4 regions of the Allorhizobium sp. DMC15 genome follow, and region 4 is predicted to be linked to each of the others. Evidence: predicted binding sites of a transcription regulator. Region 4 holds the regulator's gene; each other region holds the start of a gene.
The links. Region 4 encodes PhoB, which activates phosphate uptake and scavenging genes when phosphate is short. Its sites were predicted from a motif close to TGTCATNNANCTGTCAT; they were not measured.

Region 1 (3,208 bases), on a different contig from region 4:
AATACCGATGATCAGTGCCATGAACGGCGCTTTGATCATGCCGGTCGCAAGCGTTGAATAATCGACGGCGTCGTGCAGTCGGGTGATGAAGACCTCGAAGGTGATGCCGGAATAGGCCCAGGAGACCACGGCCGCCCCATAGAGCGCGGCGAAATTGGCGACGATGGTCAGCAGCGGCAACGCGATCGTCAACGCCACCAGACGCGGGAAGATGAGGACACCGATCGGATTGAGACCGATCACCTTCAACGCGTCGATCTCCTCGCGCATCTTCATCGAGCCGATTTCGGCAGTGATCGCGCTGCCCGAACGGCCGGCAATCATGATGGCAGTCAACAGCACGCCGATTTCGCGGAGCTGCAAGATGCCGACGAGATCGACCACGAAGACTTCCGCGCCGAAATAGCGCAACTGAAAGGCACCTTGCTGGGCAATGATTGCGCCGATCAGGAAAGACATCAGGACGATGATCGGCACGGCGCGAACGCCCATGTGGTCGAGTTGGTTGACCACCGAGGCGGGCGAGACCCCGGCGCCGCGCCCGAGTTTCGTCTGAGCACCGCGCACGGCCGAACCCAGCACGAACATCATCGCGACCGCATCCTCCCACAGACCGACCGTCAGGCGACCGATCGGGTCGAAGATGCGTTCGAAACGGCTGCGCGTGTCGGGCTTGTGCTCGGGTGGCTCAACGCGTTCCGGCAGCGCTTCGATCAGTTCGCGCATCTGCGGATCGCCACCGGACAAATCGATCTGCCGCCCGCGTGCCCGTCTCTGGGTCATGAACCGGCGGATCAGCCAGGCGCCCGCCGTATCCATGGCGTTGACACCATCAATGTCGATGACCTCGGGCCGCGTGCCGTCATCCTCGACAAGGGGGCCTGCAGACTTGATCATGTCCGAAAGGCTGGTGTTCTTCCAGCTGCCGCTGAGCCGAATCACGTCGTAGTCGACATGCGCGTTGCGGTCGATCTCGATATGGGCGTTCTCAGACTGAACCGACTTCAAGGGCGCGACAACTTCCAAACCTGCGCCGGCCGAATCCCGGTCCGCAAATCACGTGATTGAATGTCGCGCACTATAACGGCCGACGAGCGGGATGTAATCCTTGCTGAAGCGTTAATTGCGACACGTCCAGCTGATTGCAACGCGCGATGGCGCCTTTGCAACAGCCCACGGCGTCACGCGGCGCGAACACCCTCGCTCTTGGCGGCGTCGAGCGACGGGATCATCACGGGAACCATCTGGGGGACAGCCTTCGGGGCACCTGCGGCACTGATCTTGTGCGCCCAGGAGATAAGCTCGAGGCGACCGTCCGGATGTTCCGCGACCGCCGTGCAACTCTCCACCCAGTCGCCGGTATTGACGTAGTGAATGCCGTCAATGTCCTGCATCAGCGCGTGATGGATGTGACCGCAGATGACACCGTCCACCTCATTACGCCGCGCCTCTTCGGCGACCACCCGCTGGAACTCACCAATAAAGTTGACCGCATGTTTGACCTGCAGCTTGGCCCAGGCCGAAAACGACCAGTAGGGCATGCCGAGTTTGCGCCGGATCGCAGCGAGCATGACGTTGATGGCGATCGCGGTGTCATAGGCCCAGTCACCGAGATAAGCGAGCAGGCGGGCATTGCGCACCACCACGTCGAACTCGTCGCCATGCAGCACCAGATAGCGCTTTCCGTCGGCCATCTCGTGGATCATTCGTTCTGCGACTTCGATCCCGCCGAAATGCATGCCGGGGAAGTCCCGCAGGAATTCGTCGTGATTGCCGGGGATGTAGACGATCCGCGTGCCCTTGCGCGCCTTGCGCAGGAGCTTCTGCACAACGTCGTTGCAGGGCTGCGGCCAGTACCAGCTCCGCTTGAGGCGCCATCCGTCAACAATATCGCCGACCAGAATGATGGTGTCTGCCTCGTGCGTGCGAAGGAAGTCGAGCAGGAAATCGGTCTTTGCAGCCTTCGAACCCAAATGGACGTCCGAGATGAAAAGGGTCCTGAAATGGCGAATTTCGCTTGCGTCTTCCACGGCGCTATCCTCTTGCACTGACTGCGCAAGGCTAAATCAGACTCGTGTTTCAGGATGATGACACGGGCTCAGCCGCCATCGCGCGTGATTTTGCGGGACGTCTGCGGCAGGCGGTTTCAACTAAGGTCTACCACTCGAGGCCGTTTCGTGTATGAGGGGAACAGACCAATTTGTGACAAGACTTGCCGGTGACCCGATGACTTCCCACGATAAGAACAAGACCGAAGCGGCTCCGAAGACGGCCGATCTCGACGAACAGGCGCTCTTCTATCATCGCTATCCGCGTCCCGGGAAACTCGAGATCCAGGCCACCAAACCGCTCGGCAACCAGCGCGATCTGGCCCTTGCCTACTCACCCGGCGTTGCCGCCCCCTGCCTTGCGATCAAGGACGATCCGGCCGCAGCGGATCATTATACCGCCCGCTCCAATCTGGTGGCCGTGATCTCCAACGGCACGGCGGTGCTTGGCCTCGGCAATATCGGGCCCCTGGCATCCAAGCCGGTGATGGAAGGCAAGGCCGTCCTGTTCAAAAAATTCGCCGGCATCGACGTCTTCGACATCGAGATCGAGGCGCCGACCGTCGAACAGATGGTCTCCAGCATCTCGGCCCTCGAACCGACCTTCGGCGGCATCAATCTTGAGGACATCAAGGCGCCGGAATGCTTCCAGGTGGAAGACCAGCTGCGCGCGAAGATGAACATCCCCGTCTTCCATGACGACCAGCATGGGACCGCGATCATCGTCGCTGCCGCGATCCTCAACGGGCTTGAACTGGCCGGCAAGAAGATCGAGGACGTCAAGATCGTCGCCTCGGGTGCCGGTGCTGCAGCCCTCGCCTGCCTCAACCTGCTCGTCATTCTCGGTGCAAAGCGCGAGAATATCTGGGTCCACGACATCGAAGGTCTCGTCTACAAGGGCCGCAACGAGTTGATGGATCCGTGGAAGGAAGTCTACGCCCAGGAGACAGACAAGCGGTCGCTGTCCGAAAGCATCGACGACGCCGACGTTTTCCTCGGCCTTTCCGCTGCTGGGGTCCTGAAGCCGGAACTGCTTGCCCGCATGGCGCCGAGCCCGTTGATCATGGCGCTCGCCAACCCGAAGCCGGAAATTATGCCGGAGGAGGCGCGGGCCGCCCGTCCGGACGCAATGATCTGCACCGGACGCTCCGACTTCCCCA
Region 2 (3,208 bases), on a different contig from region 4:
GAGTTCGCCGATGCGAAATTCGGTTGCGTTCTGCCAGCGCTCCGGCAGGCCATTTCCGGCGAGGAAGACATGGCCGCATTCGAGGCGGCCATCCGTCTGGCAATAAAAATGATCGCCAAAGGCGGTCGAATAAGGCATATCGCCGTCGTGCCAGGTCAGGGGGGCTGTCGTTTCGCCCGATTGAGTCTGGTGCGACGACGTCTCGTTCGTTTGGGTCATGTCATGTCCGATAAATCGCCTGCCGCGGCGGGTCAATCGTCCACGGACGTCCTGATCGCTGGCGGCGGCATCATGGGGCTGTGGGCGGCCCTGGAAGCGGATCGCGCCGGCCTTTCCACGCTTCTCATCGATGCAGGAGCGCTCGCGAGCGGGGCAAGCGGCGGGTTGCTCGGCGCCTTGATGCCGCATATGCCCGACAGGTGGAACGACAAGAAACAGCTGCAGTTCGATGCGCTTCTGTCGCTCGAAGGCGAGATCGCCGCGCTGGAAGCCGAGACGGAACTTTCTGCCGGCTATCGCCGGGCCGGGCGCCTGATCCCGCTGCCGAAGCCGCATCTGCGCAAGATTGCCGAACGTCACCAGGCAGAGGCAGCCAGCAACTGGAACCAGCAGGGCGTCCGCTTTTCCTGGAATGTCCTTGATGCCTCGCCCCATCCGGACTGGCCCAATTCCGACATGGCGGAGGCTGGGCTCGTGTCGGACACGTTTGCCGCCCGCGTCTCCCCCCGCGGGCTGACGGCTCTGTTGATCGCAAGATTACGCCGGTCGCCGCGCGTGACTTTTCGCGAAGGCGTTGCGCTGGCCGCAATTCACACCGAGAGGGGCCGTGTCACCCTGTCCGACGGAAGTCATGTTGGTTTCGGCCATCTGATCCTCGCTGCAGGACACGCGTCGTTTCCGCTTCTGTCGTCGCTCGGGCCGACCCTTGCCCGACCGCTCGGACAGGCGGTGAAGGGCCAGGCGGCATTGCTTGCGGCGCCGTCCGTGTCCTCCGAACTGCCGCTGCTTTATCTGGACGGTCTTTATATCGTGCCGCATGAGGGCGGACTGGTCGCCATCGGCAGCACCAGCGAAGACCGGTTCGATGCGCCCCATTCGACCGACGGGCAGCTGGAGAGCCTGATAAGTCGGGCGATGGAGCTTGCTCCGAGGCTTGCCGGCGCTGCGGTCGTCGAGCGTTGGGCAGGCCTGAGGCCGAAGGCGATCGACCGTGATCCGATGGTCGGGCCACATCCTTCAGCAGAGCGTGTGATTGCGCTGACCGGCGGCTTCAAGGTGAGCTTCGGGCTGGCGCATGTGCTGGCCCGGGCTGCCGTTGGAACGATCGTGGGGCGCGAGGCCGGATTGCCCGAGAGCTTTTCGACCGCCCATCATCTCGCCGTTGCCGCGAAGCTCGGCTGATCGGGTAAGGCGCCCGCAACTGCTGTGAGGGCACACGCGGTCGTGACAGCCGGCGGGCTCATCGGTCAGATTTCACCCCTCTCGTTTCGTCATACTGTCATGCAAATCACCTAACCACTGGGTTGCAACGGCACTTGCTAAAGTGCCCGAACCGAGCCAGCACGAGGTGCTCGACATGCGTTACGCCATCTGCTTCACGCCGTCGCCCGGCGATCCGCTGACGCTTGCCGCTGCCGGCTGGCTTGGGCGGAATGTTTATTCCGGCCATGCCGTCGACCATCCCGGGCTGAAGGGGATCGGCGTGCACGAGATCGCCTTTCATACGGCGCTTCCGCGTCGTTTCGGCTTTCACGCCACCTTCAAGGCACCGTTCCGGCTGAGCGAAGGGGCTAACGAAGCGACGCTCCTGCGCGAGCTGATGCATTTTGCCGGTAGCCTGGAACCGGTCACGCTTTCCGGGCTCTCCGTCGGGCGAATCGGTGAAGTCTACGGCCTTATTCTCGACCGCCCCTGTGCCGCCGTCGATCATCTTGCCGCTTCCGTCGTTCAGGCCTTCGACGGTTATCGGGCACCCCTCAGCGAAGCGGAAATTGAAAGGCGCAATCCCGAACGCCTGTCGGCACCGCAGTTCTCCAATCTGCACCGCTGGGGGCATCCTTACGTGATGGACGAGTTCCGCTTTCACATGACGCTGACCGGTCCGCTTTTGGCGCGCGATTTCGCCCGCATTGAGCAGGCACTGAAGGCGCATTTCGACCCTGTTCTGGCCGAGCCCGTGACGGTCAGCAATCTCGCGCTTTTCGTCGAGACGGAGCAGGGCGCGCCGTTTACGGTGCATTCGCTGCATCCCCTGGGCCGTGTCTCCAGCCGCAAGATCGCGTGAAGCTGTTGCGGCGCAGCATCCCGCGTCATTTTCATCTCGACAGCTGACGCCGTCGCCAATAGCCTCGCGTCAAAACACGAGAGGTGAACCGATGACGACTGCTCCTTATCCCCGCGACCTGATCGGCTATGGCCGTGACATTCCCGATCCGAAATGGCCGGGGGATGCGCGGATCGCGGTGCAGTTCGTGGTGAATTACGAGGAGGGCGGGGAAAGCTGCATTCTCGATGGCGACCCGGCGTCCGAATGCCTGTTGTCGGAAATCGTCGGAGCCCAGCCCTGGGCGGGCCAGCGTAACCTCAATATGGAATCCATCTACGAATACGGCTCGCGCGCCGGCTTTTGGCGGCTGTGGCGCATGTTCACCGAGCGCAAGGTCCCGGTGACGGTCTATGGCGTGACGCTCGCCATGGCGCGCAACCCGGAGGCCGTTGCTGCGATGAAGGAAGCCGACTGGGAGATCGCCAGCCACGGCTATCGCTGGCTCGAATACAAGGATTTTCCCGAAGAGGTCGAGCGTCAGCACATTCAGGAGGCGGTTCGCCTGCACAAGGAACTGACCGGTTCTCATCCGCTCGGCATGTATCAGGGCAAACCGTCCATGAACACGCTGCGCCTCGTCATGGAGGAGGGCGGTTTCCTCTATTCCTCCGACAATTATTCCGACGATCTGCCGTTCTGGGTGCCGGATCTTGAGGGCAAACCCTTCCTGATCATTCCCTATACGCTTGAGACCAACGACATGCGGTTTGCAACGCCGCAGGGCTTCAATTCCGGCGACCAGTTCTTCACCTATCTCAAGGACGCCTTCGATGTGCTCTACGAGGAGGGAAAGAACGGTAGCCCGAAGATGATGTCCGTCGGCCTCCACTGCCGCCTCGTTGGACGTCCCGGACGGGCGGCGGCGCTGGCGCGTTTCATCGA
Region 3 (3,208 bases), on a different contig from region 4:
CCGGTCTATGCCATAACCTTCACCGAACATGACGTCATGCTGCAGCAGTCGGTAGTCTCGGATCAGCGGGTCCACGGCGCCCGCCTGAGCCCAATCGGCCTGAGACTTGGCATTGCGGCCAATCAGCTGATGCCTGTCGACGACCGTATAGCGTTCTCCGACGCGACCGAGCACGCCGGTGTAGTAGGGGTGGCGATATCCGGCGAGGCGCACGACCACGTGTGGCAGCTGCGAGGGGCTGACCGAGCCGATGTCCTTCTGCACGCCGCGCTTGGACGACCAGACGACCAGCGGGGTTTCGTGCTCGCGTTTCATCGTCGGGACGGACGCTTTGCGGGTCGCCACCACATTCGGCATGTAGCCGCTTTCGGTGTAGACGTCGCCGAGCGGGGGAAGGTGGTCGCCAAACATCACGATGATGGTTTCGCGGCGGCGCTTCTTTGCCCAGTCCATCAACATCTTCAGGCTTTGGTCGGCTTCCTTGACGCCCTGCGTATAGGTCGCGAGCGTTTTGGTCGGAGCATCCGACAGCGTGGGAGCATCAACCTCGACCGTGTTCTTTGCGTAGCGGTGCTCCTCGTAAGGGCCATGGCCCTGGAGCGTGACCGCGAAGAAGAAGAACGGTGCTTCCGTATTGTCTGCTTCCTTGATGATGTACCGCGTCAGCGCGTCGTCTGAGGCAAAGATGCCGCGCTTGTCCATCGCCGGCATGTTCTCTTCCGAACGGAACTGCTGGAAACCGAGTGCCTGATAGACGTTCTGTCGGTTCCAGAACCAGCTCTGGAAGGGGTGGAAGGCTTTCGTCACATAGCCCTTGGATTCGAAGAAGGTGGCGAGCGACGGAAGCGGGCGGCGGATGTATTGCTGGTAAGGGATGCTGCCGTAAGGCAGGAAGGCGTTCGAGAAGCCGGTCAAGGCCTCGAATTCCACATTCGCGGTCATGCCGCCGAACTCGGGGGAGAACATGTTGTTGCCAGAGGATGCCGCACGGATTGTCGGCATCGGATCCTCGGAATAGCGGACGCTGGTCAGTCGCGTCGGATCCCAGAGGCTCTCGCTCATCACGACGATCACATCGGCCTGGCGTCCCGAGAAGAAGGAGGCGGGTACACGGTCGGACGGGATGTCGGTGATTGCGGGCTGGCTGTAGCCATCCGGCGCGCTGACACGGGCCATGGGCACATTGAAGGCAAAGGCCATCAGGAAGCCATTGTGGCGATAGTTCTCCTTCTGGTCCCACATCATGGGCACGATGTTCAACCGGTCACGAAAGGCCGAGAACGCCATCGGATCCATGAGCGAGATGAAGCCGGCGAGCAGCGGAAAGGAGACCACGAGGCGCGCACCGCGACCGACGAGGTTGAGGCGTGGGAACACCTTGCGGCTTTTCCAGATGAGCGTGATCAGGGCGACGATGAAGGCCAGGCTCCCGACCGCCAGACCCACTGCCTTCATGGGTTCCGCTGCTACCATGGCCGGCAGAAGTTCCATGATCTGACGACCGAAGAGCAGGTCGCTCGGAAACAGCGGATCCGACAGGAATAGCTGCTTCTGCCCGGAGAAGAAGGCGGGGAGGAGCAGGAGCGGGCCGATGAAGAGCGTCGACTGGTAGGCCTTGCCGATGATCGCATCGGTGAAGGCGAGAATGAGGAAGACGATGCCTACCGCGACCAGTCCGGGGCGGCTAGTTGAGGTCATGTATTCCACGACGTCGATCATGCTGCCGCGGGCCAGGATCTCGCTCAGTAAAACGATGGAGGCGGCAATCAGCGCCGTGTTGATCCATTGGACGAGAAGCTGGACAACCCAGGAGCTTCCGAGCTCTCGCTCGCGTGTCGCGCCGAAAGCGCTAAAGATGTTCGCGACAAGCGATTTCGGGCTGGACTGGACCACTTCGAACTCCGGGTCTTGGGCAGATGTCGTCAAAGGTTCGCATAGGTGTCACATAAGTGTCATGAATGCTACATGAACCGTGATCGAGAAAGCTTTGTTCCCAGAATTTCCGGTGGTTTGGTTAGCGCGGCCGGGGGCTGTGGTTCGCCTGGAGAGCAAAGCGACATTGCGATCGGGCGGACGAGCGGCTAAATCGGTGTCATGAGCGATGCAAAGAAGATCTCCGACGTCCTGCGTATAGCAGTGGCACAGTTCAATCCGACGGTTGGCGACGTGACTGGCAACCTTGCCAAAGCGCGCGCGGCGCGCGCCGAAGCGGCCGGGCAGGGGGCCGATCTCCTGCTTCTGACGGAGCTCTTCATTTCCGGCTATCCGCCGGAAGATCTGGTTTTGAAACCGGCTTTTCTGAAAGCCTGCCTCCAGGCCGTCGAGACGCTTGCGGCCGATACCGCTGACGGCGGGCCAGGCGTGATCGTCGGCTTCCCGCGGCAGGGCGAGAAGGGGCGGCACAATTCCGTGGCGATCCTGGATGGTGGCAAGATTCTCGGCTTCCGCGACAAGATCGATTTGCCAAACTATGGCGAGTTTGACGAAAAGCGCGTCTTTGTCGAAGGCGAGATGCCGGGGCCGGTCAACTTCCGGGGTGTTCGGATCGGCGTTCCGATCTGCGAAGAGATCTGGAACGATCTCGGCGTCTGCGAGACGCTGGCCGAGACGGGTGCGGAGATCCTGCTCGTGCCGAATGGCTCGCCCTATTATCGCGGCAAGGTGGATGTGCGTCATCAGGTGGCGCTGCGCCAAGTGATCGAGACGGGCCTGCCGCTGATTTTCGCCAACCAGCTCGGCGGACAGGACGAACTGGTCTTCGACGGCGCGAGCTTTGCCTTCAACGGTGACAAGTCTCTCGCCTTCCAGATGAGCCAGTTCGAGGAGACCCTGTCAGTCACGACCTGGCGACGCACGGCCGAAGGCTGGCGCTGCGATCAGGGGCCGATGTCGCGGATCCCTGAGAAGGAAGAGGCTGACTACCGCGCCTGCGTGCTCGGTTTCCGCGATTACGTCAACAAGAACGGCTTCAAGAGCGTGGTGCTCGGTCTCTCGGGCGGTATCGATTCGGCTATCTGTGCAGCGATCGCCGTCGATGCGCTGGGCGAAGAGCGTGTGCGCACGATCATGCTGCCCTACCGCTATACCTCGCAGGAAAGTTTTGCCGACGCCGAGGCCTGCGCCAAGGCGCTCGGCTGCCACTATGACATCGTGCCGATCCAGGACCCGGTCGAGGGCTTCCTTTCGTCGCTCTCGGACATGTTTGAGG
Region 4 (3,208 bases):
TCACGGCGACACCGGCTGCAAAATCGAGATAGCGCTCACCGGTCTCGGTGATCAGCCACACGCCCTCGCCTCGCTCGAAACGCAGGGGCGCCCGATTGTAGGTCTGATAGAGCGGCGTAGCGTCTGCCATGGCGATTGCATTCCTTCTGCATGCCCGTGCTTTCGACGGGACCGAGCCCGGCGGGCCCGAAACAATTAAAAATGCCGCCTTGCGGCGGCGTCGGCACTATCTGCATTTAACCCTGCAATGTCAACGAAACTTGCGGGATCTCGGCGGTCCGGCACAAAATCCGGCTTTCGACGCACGCGAGTGCCGGAAGGCGATTCCACCTGTTGCATACTTGACTCACTCGGGAAGCAAGTTGGGGAAAACCGGAAAATCGATTCCAGATGATTCCGGCGACTCTTGTCACAGAGTCGGCCGACCTCTAGGTTAAATTTCATTAAGAGATTGCATGCGGCGGAAGTGATCACCGACAGTTACGAGGCGGTTTTGTTTCGAATTCGTTCGAAGCAACGGTGACGGATTCTGCCATGACACACGCGAGCGGCGGAGAAGTATGGCATGAATTGGACTGATGAGCGGGTTGAAAAACTCAAGCGTCTCTGGGCCGAAGGCCTGAGCGCAAGCCAGATTGCAGCACAGTTGGGTGGCGTAAGTCGAAACGCGGTGATTGGTAAAGTGCACCGGCTGAACCTGCCTGGTCGTGCGAAGGCCGGCGGCAGCTCCTCAGCAGCGCGTCCTGCCAAGCGCACCGCCGCACCCCAGCGTCCGGCGAACTTCCAGGCTCGCCCGGCAGCAACCGCTACCCGGACCGTGACACGTGCGGCCGGCGCGACCCTTCTCAAGGAAGAGATCGAGGTCGAGACCTTCCAGGAAGTCGAAGTCAGCCGTCCGCTGAACGTCGTCGTGCCGATCTCGCGCCGCCTGGCGCTGACGGAGCTCACTGAGCGCACCTGCAAGTGGCCGATCGGCGATCCGATGAAGGACGATTTCCATTTTTGTGGTTGCGAAATCAGCGACGCCTCGCCCTATTGCACCTATCATGCGAAGCTCGCCTACCAGCCGGTCAGCGACCGCCGCAAGGCCGCTCGTTAAGACGAGCGGACGATCACACAGATTTTGGATGGGTCCTTCGGGGCCCGTTTTCTTTGGGCCATGCGCCAAACGAAAGGGCCGCAACGGATGATCCGTGCGGCCCTTTCGTTTGCGTCAAGTGATTGAAGCTTCAGGCTTCCATTGAATAACCCGCACCTCGAACGGTCCGGATGACATCCTGCATGTTGGAGAAATTCAGCGCCTTGCGCAGCCGCCCGACATGCACGTCGACGGTGCGTTCGTCGACATAGATGTCGTGGCCCCAGACGCCGTCGAGCAGTTGCGAGCGCGAGAACACCCGGCCGGGCGAGGTCATCAGGAATTCCAGGAGGCGGAACTCGGTCGGGCCGAGACGGACTTCGCGGCTCTTGCGATGGACGCGGTGGGTTTCCCGGTCGAGCTCGATGTCACCACAGCGCAGGACACTCGACAGCACTTCCGGCTTGGCCCGACGCAGCATCGCCTTGACGCGCGCCATCAGTTCCGGTGTCGAGAAGGGCTTGACGACATAGTCGTCGGCGCCGGTCGCAAGACCCCTGACCCGTTCGCTTTCCTCGCCCCGTGCCGTCAGCATGATGATCGGCAGGCGCTCCGTTTCCGGCCGGACGCGCAGGCGGCGGCACAGCTCAATGCCCGAGACGCCCGGCAGCATCCAGTCGAGGATCAGCAGGTCCGGCACCCGTTCCTGCAGACGGATCTCGGCCTCGTCGCCGCGCAGGATCGTTTCGACCTCATATCCTTCCGATTCCAGATTGTAGCGCAGGAGGACGCTCAGCGCCTCCTCGTCTTCCACCACGGCAATCTTCGGCTGCATCAGACCATCACCTCGCTGTGGCCAAGGCTCATTCGGTGATCGCACCGACGGAAGACGTCAGGTCTTCCTTCGGCCGTTCGCCTTCCGGCGGCGCACCTGTTGTCATGTAGTAGATGGTCTCGGCGATGTTGGTCGCGTGGTCGCCGATGCGCTCGATGTTCTTGGCGCAGAAGAGAAGATGCGTGCAGCTGGTGATGTTGCGCGGATCTTCCATCATGTAGGTCAACAATTCGCGGAACAGCGAGGTGTAGATCGCATCGATCTCCTCGTCGCGGTCGCGGATCGACTTGGCCTTTTCGGCAGAGCGGGTCGTGTAGACGTCGAGCACTTCCTTGAGCTGGGCAAGGGCCAGATCGGACAGATGCTCGAGGCCGCGGGCGAGCTTGCGCGGAACGCCCGTCGCCTGGATGGCCACAACGCGCTTGGAGTTGCTCTTGCCGAGATCGCCGACGCGTTCGAGGTCGGAGGCAATGCGCAGGGCGCCGATGATTTCACGAAGGTCGGAGGCGACCGGCTGACGCTTGGCGATGGTGACAACGGCCTTCTCGCCGATTTCCTTCTCCATCGAGTCCATGATGACGTCGTCGGAGATCACCTTCTGTGCAAGGGCGGCGTCGGAATTGACCAGCGAGCGCACGCTTTCGGCGACCATCTGTTCCGCCAGACCGCCCATCTCGGAGATGCGGCGCATCAGAAATTTCAGTTCCTCGTCGAAGGCCGAATAGATGTGTGAGGAAGCCATAAGCCAGATCCTTGATTGTAAAGAGAGCCAGGGTATGCGCTGAGATCGCTCAGCCGAAGCGGCCCATGATGTAGTCTTGCGTGCGCTGATCGTCCGGGTTGGTGAACATCTTGTCCGTGTCGTTTTCTTCGACGAGTTCGCCCAGATGGAACATGGCCGTGCGCTGGGAGACGCGGGCGGCCTGCTGCATCGAGTGGGTGACGATCACGATCGTGTAGTTCTCGCGCAGTTCGTGGATCAGTTCCTCGACTTTGGCGGTCGCGATCGGATCGAGTGCCGAGCAGGGTTCGTCCATGAGGATGACTTCCGGGCTGACGGCGACGGCACGGGCGATGCAGAGACGCTGCTGCTGGCCACCGGAAAGACCGGTACCGGCCGCATCCAGGCGATCCTTGACTTCGTTCCAGAGGCCGGCCTTCTGCAGGGCGGTCGAAACGATCTCGTCGAGATCGGCCTTGTTCTTGGCCAGGCCATGGATGCGCGGACCGTAGGCGACGTTCTCGTAGATCGACTTCGGGAACGGGTTCGGCTTCTGGAAGACCATGCCCACCTT

Region 1: ACT53S_RS17280 (UDP-2,3-diacylglucosamine diphosphatase) is a predicted target of PhoB. The motif match lies at 2,077-2,093, and genes of this name have one in related genera.
Region 2: ACT53S_RS10515 (DUF1045 domain-containing protein) is a predicted target of PhoB. The motif match lies at 1,486-1,502, and genes of this name have one in related genera.
Region 3: ACT53S_RS17325 (LTA synthase family protein) is a predicted target of PhoB. The motif match lies at 1,940-1,956, and genes of this name have one in related genera.

Annotation. Positions count from the first base shown of each region.
Region 1 is NZ_JBQUZB010000003.1:615,376-618,583, forward strand. It holds gene ACT53S_RS17275 (ABC transporter permease) at 1-1,008, opposite strand, end outside; gene ACT53S_RS17280 (UDP-2,3-diacylglucosamine diphosphatase) at 1,182-2,030, opposite strand; gene ACT53S_RS17285 (NADP-dependent malic enzyme) at 2,227-3,208, shown strand, end outside.
Region 2 is NZ_JBQUZB010000002.1:400,907-404,114, reverse strand. It holds gene mnmC2 (tRNA (5-methylaminomethyl-2-thiouridine)(34)-methyltransferase MnmC2) at 1-219, opposite strand, end outside; gene ACT53S_RS10520 (NAD(P)/FAD-dependent oxidoreductase) at 223-1,401, shown strand; gene ACT53S_RS10515 (DUF1045 domain-containing protein) at 1,577-2,284, shown strand; gene puuE (allantoinase PuuE) at 2,376-3,208, shown strand, end outside.
Region 3 is NZ_JBQUZB010000003.1:625,809-629,016, reverse strand. It holds gene ACT53S_RS17325 (LTA synthase family protein) at 1-1,893, opposite strand, end outside; gene ACT53S_RS17320 (NAD+ synthase) at 2,095-3,208, shown strand, end outside.
Region 4 is NZ_JBQUZB010000001.1:429,106-432,313, reverse strand. It holds gene ACT53S_RS02125 (acetylornithine transaminase) at 1-130, opposite strand, end outside; gene ACT53S_RS02120 (GcrA family cell cycle regulator) at 566-1,099, shown strand; gene phoB (phosphate regulon transcriptional regulator PhoB) at 1,230-1,913, opposite strand; gene phoU (phosphate signaling complex protein PhoU) at 1,942-2,655, opposite strand; gene pstB (phosphate ABC transporter ATP-binding protein PstB) at 2,705-3,208, opposite strand, start outside.